Regions from separate parts of the Micromonospora inositola genome, predicted to be linked through region 2. Evidence: riboswitches for the same ligand, from Rfam matches in the RefSeq annotation. Region 2 holds a riboswitch; the other holds the start of a gene.
The links. A riboswitch is a leader RNA that binds a small molecule or an ion and turns the genes downstream of it on or off. The one in region 2 is predicted to bind S-adenosylmethionine.

Region 1 (4,501 bases), 2.0 Mb from region 2:
GAGCTGGGTCAGAGCACCTGGGAGAGGAACTGGCGCAGCCGGGGGTGCTCGGGCGACTCGAAGATGGCGGCCGGCTCGCCGGCCTCGAGGACCACGCCACGGTCCATGAAGGCCACCGTGTCGGCGACCTCGCGGGCGAAGCCCATCTCGTGGGTCACCACCACCATCGTCATGCCGCCGGCGGAGAGGTCCGCCATCACCCCGAGCACGCCCTTGACCAGCTCCGGGTCCAGCGCCGAGGTCGCCTCGTCGAAGAGCATCACCTGCGGTTGCAGGGCCAGGGCGCGGGCGATCGCCACCCGCTGCTGCTGACCGCCGGAGAGGTGCGCCGGCCGGGAGTCGGCCTTGGCGGCCAGCCCGACCAGGTCGAGCTGGGCCCGGGCCACCTGCGCGGCCTCGTCCTCGGAGAGCTTCTTGATCTTCCGCAGGGCGAGGGTGATGTTGCGCAGCACCGTCATGTGCGGGAAGAGGTTGAACTGCTGGAACACCATGCCGACCCGCTGCCGCAGCGCGTCCGGGTCGTGGCGCAGCACGCTGCGGCCGTCCAGCAGCACGTCGCCCGAGTCCGGCTCGATGAGCCGGTTGATGGTGCGCAGCAGGGTGGACTTGCCGGAGCCGGACGGGCCGATCACGCAGGCCGTGCCGCCCCGGGCCACGTCCAGGTGCGCGCCGCGCAGCACCTTGTTCGCGCCGAAGGCGAGGTGCACGTCGCGGACGGCGAGGCTGACCGAGGTGGTGGTGACGGTGCTGGTGGCGGTCATCGCTGGTCCTCACGCTTCGGCGCGGCGGTCTGCGGGGGCAGGGCGACCTGGCCAGCCACGGCCAGCCCGCCGTCGTTGTCGGGGTCGACGGTGACCGCCCGGCCCTGGCGCAGCCGCCGGTCGATCCAGTTGACCGCGTGGGTCAGCGGCACGGTCAACGCCAGGTAGAACAGGCCGGCCAGCAGCAGGGCGGACTGGTTGCCGGTGTTCGCCGCGTAGTCCTGCCCGATCCGGAACAGTTCCCGCTGGCTGGCCAGCAGGCCGAGGAAGTAGACCAGGCTGGAGTCCTTGATCAGGGCGATCAGCTGGTTCACCCAGGCCGGCAGCACCCGCCGGATGCCCTGCGGGACGATCACCAGCCGCATCGCCTCGCCCCAGGAGAAGCCGAGCGCGCGGGCCCCCTCCAGCTGCGCCGCCTCGACGCTCTGGATGCCGGCCCGGAAGATCTCACCGATGTACGCGGCGGCGATCAGCGACAGCGCCAGGATCCCCAGCGGGTACGGGTTCGGCCCCCAGACCTCCATGCCCAGCGGCGCCAGGCCGACGCCGATGAGCAGGATGGTCGCGGCGGCGGGCAGGCCGCGGAAGATGTCCGTGTAGACCCGGGCCGGCCAGCGCAGCCAGCGGGTACGGGAGATGCCGGCGATCGCCAGCAGGATGCCCAGCACCGAGCCGAGCAGGGCGGCGGAGACCGCAAGGATCAGCGTGTTGGGCAACCCGACGGTGAGCATGTCGGGTAGCGCCTGGCGCATGGAGTCCCAGTCGAAGAAGGTCTCCCACAGGGTGCTCAACGGATCCATCGGAATCTCCTACCGCCCCGCTCGGTCGTGTTCGCGTACGTCAGGAAGCCGTCGACGCCGACGGCGCCGCCGCGCCCGGGACGGCGACGGTGCCGCTGCCCGGCTTGAAGTCGGCCGGGATCGGCCGGCCCGGGTAGTACTGGGCCTGCAGCTTCGTCCAGGTGCCGTCGGCGATGACCTCGTCCAAGCCGTTGTTCAGCGCCTCGCGCAGCTTGTCGTTCGCCTTCGCCACCGCGTACGCGGTCGGGGCCGGGCTGAGCTGCTTGGCCGCCACCTTGATCTTGCCGTTGCTGTCCGCGGCCGACTTCTCGCCGATCTCGGCGGGGGCGATCCAGGCGTCGGCGGTGCCCGCCTTGAGCTGGTTGATCGCGCCGTTGTAGTCGGGCACCCGCACCGGGTTGAGGTTCTTGCCGGTGGCGTAGTCGTCCTGCACGGTGCCCTGCACGACCACCACCCGCTTGCCGGCGAGCTGGTCGAAGCTGGTGATCGGCGAGCCGGTCGGCACGTCCAGTCCGAAGTAGCCGAAGTCGTAGCCGTTGCCGAAGTCGACGGTCTTCTTCCGCGCCTCGGTGATCGTGATGGACGAACTGCCCACGTCGAACTTGCGGTTGTTGACCTGCGACAGCAGCGCCGAGAAGTCGGTGCCGACGAACTCCACCTTCAGGCCCGCCTTGGCGGCCACCGCGGTCAGCAGGTCGTTGTCGAAGCCGGTGAACTTACCGTCCTTCAGGTAGACGTTCGGCGGGGCGTCGGTGAGCGTGCCGGCCCGCAGCACCCCGGGCTGGAGCAGGCCGTACGGGTTGGCGGCCTCGCTGGTGGAGGCGTCGTCGCCGCAGGCGGTGAGCGCGGTCGCGGCGAGGACGGCGGCGGCGCCGAGCGCGGCGACGCGGGTCAGGGCAGGAAGGAATCGCACAGGTGTCTCCCGGGTCGGATGGCGACGTGGGCGCACGCCGCCGACGGCACGCCCGGGGCGGGCGAGCCGGAGTGGGTGGTTCGAGAAAAGGGGGTGTGGCGCTCAGCGCGCGTCTGGGCGACGACAGCCGTCGCTACACACCCGCATCAGGTCGACGTGCCGCCGCTTGACCAGCGCGAAGCCGGCCGGGTACGCGACGTCGTCGGCGAGCGGGGCGCGAAAGTGAGCAGACATGGTTCCCTCGGGTCGGTAATGACCTGGGTACCAGGCCACGCTTGCACCGGCGTGCTGCCGGTGCCTGGTCTTCACCCGGGGCACCCCACCGCGGAGGAGGGTTGCCGGCCAGCGAGCCGGGGCTTGACGCTGGCGCTCATGACCTGCCGAGAAGGCTAGCAGCAGCGCCGCCCGGCTCGTCCAGCCGTTATGACCACCCTCACGTCCCGTGCGTTACCGCCCGGGATCAGGGCCGGCGTACCGGGGCCGAGGCGGCCTCGTGGACCTCGGTCACGCGGCGACGCAGCGCGGGCCGGGCGGGCACGATCGGCGCGTCGCGGCCGGTGCCGTGCCGGCCGTCACCGCGCCGGCGGTCGGCGGAGGAGGCTTTCTCCTCGTGATAGTCCTGCTCCACGTTGACGGTCCAGACGTCGTGACCGGCGTCGTGGGCGATGTTCTCGGCGGTCAGCATCGCCGTCAGCATCGAGTGGTCCTGGTTGTTGTACCGGTGCATGCCGTTGCGCCCGACCGGGTGCACGTTCGGCACCTCGCGGGCCAGCCAGTCCCGGATCACGTCCACATTGCGCTGGTACCGCTCGTCGTACACCGGGTACGCCTTCGGCATCCGCACGACGTGACCGGCCTCCACACAACCCGGCCGGACCAGGCCGAGCCGCTCCAGTTCCCCGGTGGCGAGCGCGACCAGGTCCGCGTCCGGCGTACGCCACATCTCGTCGTCCTCGAACACGAAGTACTCCAGCCCGAGGCAGGTGCGTCCGTCCTTCACCAGGTACGGCGACCAGGAGCCGAAGTTCTGGATCCGCCCCACCTTCGCCGCCGGGTCGTGCACGTAGATCCAGTTGTCCGGGAACGAGAACTCCTCGGGCACGACCAGCGCGACGGTCAGAAAGTCCCGGTAGCGCAGGTCGTCGGCGGCGGCGCGCACCTCGGGCGGGGCGGCCGGCCGCAGCGCGTGGACCAGCGCGGAGATCGGCATGGACGAGATCACGTGGTCGGCCGGCTCGGTCCGTTCCCCGTCCGCGTCGGCCACGGTCACGCCGGTGGCCCGGCGGGCCGCCGGGTCGCGGTGCACGGCCGTCACCCAACTGCCGGTACGCACCGAGCCGCCCCTCTTCTCCACCTGCTCGGTGCAGCGCTCCCACATCATCCCGGGGCCGTGCTTGGGGTACTGGAACTCCTCGATCAGGCTCGCCACGTCCTTGCGGTTGCGGCGCGGCAGGAGGGCGTTGACCATCGCCTTGGACAGCGACAGATTCTTGATCCGCTGCGCGGCCCAGTCGGCCTGCAACCGGTCGGCCGGCATCCCCCAGACCTTCTCCGTGTACGTCTTGAAGAAGATCGAGTAGAGCCGCCAGCCGAACCGGGCCGACACCCAGCCCTCGAAGTGCGACTGGTCCTTCGGCGGCCGCAGCCGCGCCCGCCCGTACGAGCCGACGCAGCGCAACGCCTCGACGACGCCCAGGTTGCGCAGCGCGTTGCCGGCGCTGAGCGGGTAGTCGTAGAGCGCGCCCCGGTAGTAGATCCGGCTCATCCTCGGCCGGAGCAGGAAGTCCTCGTCGGGCAGGATCTCGTGCCAGAACGCCTCCACCCGGGAGACCTTGGTGAAGAACCGGTGCCCGCCGATGTCGAAGCGCCAGCCGTCCCGCTCCACGGTGCGGCTGATCCCGCCGACCACGTCGTCGGCCTCGAAGACCCGGACCGGCTCGCCGTGCCGGAGCAGCTCGTACGCCGCGGTCAGTCCCGCCGGTCCCGCCCCGATGACCACGGTGCCGTTGTTCTCGCCCATGCTGCCC
Region 2 (4,501 bases):
CGCTTGCGGCCGTGCTCACCCAGCAGCCGCAGGCAGTGCTCGTGCAGGGCCCGGCCGACGCCCCGCCGCCGGTACGCCGGATGCACGACCAGGTCGGCGGTCGAGTTGTCGGTGTTGTCGAGTTGCGGCAGGTCCAGCACCAGGTAGCCGGCCGGCACACCGTCGAGCCGGGCCAGCGCCCAGCGCGGCGCGTTGCCCGGCATCGGATGTCGGATCGCGGCGTCGAAGCGCTGCCGGCAGAACGGCGGGAAGTCCGGCAGGTCCGCCTCGTTGGCCGCCGCCCCGATCCGGTACGCCTCGTCGATCGCGGCCTGGTCGGCGGCGTCGAACGGCGCGATCGTGATGCCCATGCCTGCGAGGGTGCGCCGGAAAGGGCGATCGGGGCCAGCGAATTACGCTGGCCCCGATCGCGACGTTGGTCGGGAGGGACGATCGCACAACGCCGCTGGCGCTGGGTCGAAAGAACAAAGTCTCCGGCGAAACGCCCTCCCGCACGGAGCATCTTGCGCCGTCCCAATCCTGCCGTCAAGTCCTTAGCGGCGGGTTTCCTACACTCACAGCGAAAAGCCAGTTACCCGGCGGATCCGCCCGATCCCCCGTCCGGGCGATCCGCCCGTCCCCCGCCCGGCCACGACGGCCGGACGGGTGGGGTGGGGGTCAGGCGAGGAGACCGGCGTCGCGGGCGGCGCGGAGGGAGGGCTTGATGCGGTGGGTGGGGCCGACCTCGGCGGCGACGGCGTCGATGGTCTTCAGGCCCTCGCCGGTGTTGAAGACGACCGTCTCCGCCGTGGGGTCGAGCCGGCCGGACTCGACCAGCTTGCGCAGCACCGCGACGGTCACCCCGCCGGCGGTCTCGGCGAAGACGCCGGTGGTCCGGGCGAGCAGCCGGATGCCGGCGCGGATCTCGTCGTCGTCGGCGTACTCCATCCAGCCGCCGGTGCGCCGGACGGCCTCCAGGGCGTAGAGGCCGGCGGCCGGATCGCCGATGTTCAGCGACTTGGCGATGCCGGTCGGCTTGACCGGGGTGATGGCGTCGCTGTCGGCGTGCAGCGCGGTGGCGATCGGGTTGCAGCCGGCCGACTGGGCGCCGAAGACCTTCCAGCCGCCGGCCGGCGCCTCGACCAGGCCGATCTCGACCAGCTCGGAGAACGCCTTGTCGATCTTGGTGAGGAGTTCGCCGCTGGCCATCGGGATCACCACCTGGGCGGGGATTCGCCAGCCGAGCTGCTCGACCACCTCGTACCCGAGGGTCTTCGACCCCTCCGCGTAGTACGGCCGGACGTTGACGTTGACGAACGCGGTGTCCTCGAACTCGTCGGTCTCCACCAGCTCCCCGCAGAGCCGGTTCACGTCGTCGTACGAGCCGTCGACGGCGACCAGCTCGCCGCCGTAGACGGCGGTGGTCACCACCTTGCCCTGCTCCAGGTCGCTGGGGATGAAGACCACCGACGGCGCCCCGGCCCGGGCGGCGTGCGCGGCCACCGAGTTGGCCAGGTTGCCGGTGGAGGCGCAGGCGAACCGGGTGAAGCCGAGCGCCCGGGCGACGGTCAGCGCCACCGACACCACCCGGTCCTTGAACGAGTGGGTGGGGTTGGCGCTGTCGTCCTTGACCCAGAGCGGGGCGGTGACGCCCAGCTCCGCGGCGAGGTGCGGGGCGGCGACCAGCGGGGTGAGCCCCGGGTCCACGGTCACCCGGGTGGCCGGGTCCTGGCCGGCGGGGAGCAGGGCAGCGTACCGCCAGAGGTTCTTCGGGCCGGCCTCGATCTGCTCGCGGGTGACGGCGGCGAGCGCGGCGGCGTCGTAGTCGACCTCCAGCGGGCCGAAACACTCGTAGCAGGCGTGCTGGGCGGCCAGCGGGTAGCGCGCGGAACAGGCGCGACAGACCAGGGCGCGGGCCGGGCTGAGGGTGGTGTCGATGCCGGAAGCGGCGGGAAGCGTCGACGTCATGTCGAGGAGTTCCTCTCATCTTTCCCCGCATCGCACCCTGCGGCGGGGACGGAATTGGCACCTGCCCGCTTCTCGCTCGTCGTCGAGCGCGCGGGTGGTTGCCGGGGCGTCGTCGGGCCGTATCCCTCAGCCCCTCTGGATGAGGTATGCAGTTGTGCCGTCGAGTCTATGCGCGTGCGCCGCGCCTGCCGAGCCTGCTTCCCACGCTGTGAGCCACCCCCGCTCACCAGCGCCAAGATCCGCACGACTTCCGGGAAGTGGGGCTCCTCCGCCGCCGGAGGCCCCCACTTCCCCGAACTCGAAGCTCTGCTTACCTCAGCGCGCCACCACGGCGATCGGCTCGACGACGGCCGGCCGGTCGGTGACCGCCACGGGGGCAGGCACGGTGGCGGCGCGGGAGCGGGTGGCCAGGTTGGCGGCGACCAGGGCGGCGATGGTCAGGGTCGCGCCGACCAGTTCCACCGCGCCGGGCCGGTAGCCCCGGGCGGTCTGCACCACGAAGGTGGTCACCGGGACCAGGTTCATGAACAGGGCGGCGTCGGCCGCGCCGAGCCGCTGCACCCCGGTGTTCCAGGCGAGTACCGCGAGGACAGCGGCGACGAGCACGGCGTACGCCAGCTGCGGGGCGACCGCGACGAGGTCGGCGGCGGCCGGCAGGTGCTGCCAGCCGGCGAGGTCGGCGGCGAGGCTGGCGGCGAGCATCGCGGCGGTCCCGGCGACCGCGGTGAGCGTGGTGTAGCGCAGCGGGGACCAGCCGGTGAACCGGCTCGCGCCGTGGGTGTAGACGGCCCAGCCGAGCACCGCGCCGATCATCAGCAGTCCGCCGACGCCGAACTGGCCCAGCCCGTCGAGCCGGCCGCGGGTGATCACCAGACCGACGCCGACGAGGGCGAGCAGCGAGAACCCGAGCAGCACCGGGCGGGGGCGTACGCCGTCCCGGACCCAGCGGACCAGCTGGGTGACCAGCGGGGTGGTGGCGACGAAGAGGGCGATCTGCTGCGGGGCGGCGTGCCCGAGCGCCAGGTTGGTCAGCACGTTGAACCCGGCGAAGCCGAGCACGCCGAGCGCCACCACCTCGACCGCCCGGCCGCCGGAGCGCAGGGCGGCCAGGCCCTCCCGGGCCAGCAGCAGGGCGAGCAGGACGGCGGTCGCGAGGACGTACCGGGCGGTGGTGAGGTTCAGCGCGTCGACCCGGGCGAGGGCGCTGGCCAGGACCGGGAACATGACACCCCAGCTGAGCACCGCGAAGAGCGGGAGGAAGGCGGCGTGACGAGAGCGCATCGCAGCTCCTATGTTCGAATATCGTCGAACCAACGGCACCGACTTTAGGAGCTTGTTCGACGAATGTCGAACAACGGTTACACTGGTCACATGGAGCTGCACGAACCTGAACTGCGCGACGTACCGGTCACCGCCGTGCTCGCGGCGCTGGCCGACGACGTACGGCTGCGGATCGTGCGCGTCCTGGCCGCCGGCGGCGACCACGTCTGCGGCACCTTCGAGCTTGGGGTCTCCAAGGCCACCCGGAGCCACCACCTCAAGGTGCTGCGCGAGGCCGGCCTGACGCGGACCCGGGTCGCCGGCACCAGCCGGTACGTCCGGCTGCGCCGCGACGAACTGGACCGCCTCTACCCCGGCCTGCTCGATGCGGTCCTCACCGCACCCACCCGCTCCCGACCTGCGTGACTGGGGAACGCCTGCACCCGCATTTGGTCCGCGCCGCCGGCTTCGACAGCCGCTGGCGGGGCTACGACCCCGGCCAGGTCCACAAGTACCTCGACCTGGTGGCACGACGAACTCGACCGCCTGCTTCCGGACCTTGGCCGGATCGCTGCGTGACTCGCTCGGCCACGTCACCGTCATCGACTTCGGCGAGACCACTCTCAGCGAAGAGGACCGCCAGTTCGTGCGTACCCGCATCTGGTGCGACGCCCGACTACCCGGCGACGGCCGGTGCGCCCTGCCCACCGACCACCCCGGCGCCTGCATGCCGAAATTCGGTGAAGAAATGGTCAGCTCGTGACGTCCTTGCGGGTGAAGCGCCAGAAGGCCAGCCCCCAGAAGAGGGTGGCGTAGCCGATCGCCGAGATGGCGCCCCGGACCACGTCGTCGGTCTGCACCGGCGTGGATAGCAGCCCCAGCCAGGCACTGCTGAAGTGGGTCGGCAGGAAGGCGCGCAGGCCGCCGAGCGCGGTGATCTGGTCCAGGATGCTGGAAAGGATCCAGAGCAGCACCGCGCCGCCGACCGCGCCGAGCGCGGCGTCCGTGGTCACCGAGAGCAGGAACGCCAGCCCGGCCACCACCAGCAGGACAACCGCCAGGTAGCCGAGCACCGCCAGCAGCCGCAGCAGCCCCTCGCCGGGCGCCAGCTCGGCGGAGACCTGGCTGCGCAGCGGCGACCAGCCGTACCGGAGGGTGCCGGCGAGCAGCGCCGTGCCCGCGAGCAGCAGCAGGGCCAGCGCCGAGTACGCGAGCGCGATCAGCAGCTTCACGGTGAGCAGCCGGGCCCGGGGCACCGGGACGGCCAGCAGGTAGCGCAGGCTGCCCCAGCTCG

Region 1: another riboswitch for S-adenosylmethionine. It lies ahead of GA0070613_RS20770 (ABC transporter substrate-binding protein); the one in region 2 lies ahead of thrC (threonine synthase).

Annotation. Positions count from the first base shown of each region.
Region 1 covers NZ_LT607754.1:4,362,510-4,367,010, forward strand. The annotation lists gene GA0070613_RS20755 (hypothetical protein) at 1-2, shown strand, start outside; gene GA0070613_RS20760 (amino acid ABC transporter ATP-binding protein) at 9-761, opposite strand; gene GA0070613_RS20765 (amino acid ABC transporter permease) at 758-1,561, opposite strand; gene GA0070613_RS20770 (ABC transporter substrate-binding protein) at 1,602-2,474, opposite strand; SAM riboswitch class IV at 2,741-2,852, opposite strand; gene GA0070613_RS20775 (NAD(P)/FAD-dependent oxidoreductase) at 2,935-4,494, opposite strand.
Region 2 covers NZ_LT607754.1:2,367,995-2,372,495, reverse strand. The annotation lists gene GA0070613_RS11350 (GNAT family N-acetyltransferase) at 1-350, opposite strand, end outside; gene thrC (threonine synthase) at 658-1,947, opposite strand; SAM riboswitch class I at 1,960-2,093, opposite strand; gene GA0070613_RS11340 (DMT family transporter) at 2,263-3,228, opposite strand; gene GA0070613_RS11335 (ArsR/SmtB family transcription factor) at 3,319-3,633, shown strand; partial or broken gene GA0070613_RS33370 (DivIVA domain-containing protein) at 3,630-3,698, shown strand; gene GA0070613_RS11325 (hypothetical protein) at 3,686-3,970, shown strand; gene GA0070613_RS11320 (ABC transporter permease) at 3,960-4,501, opposite strand, start outside.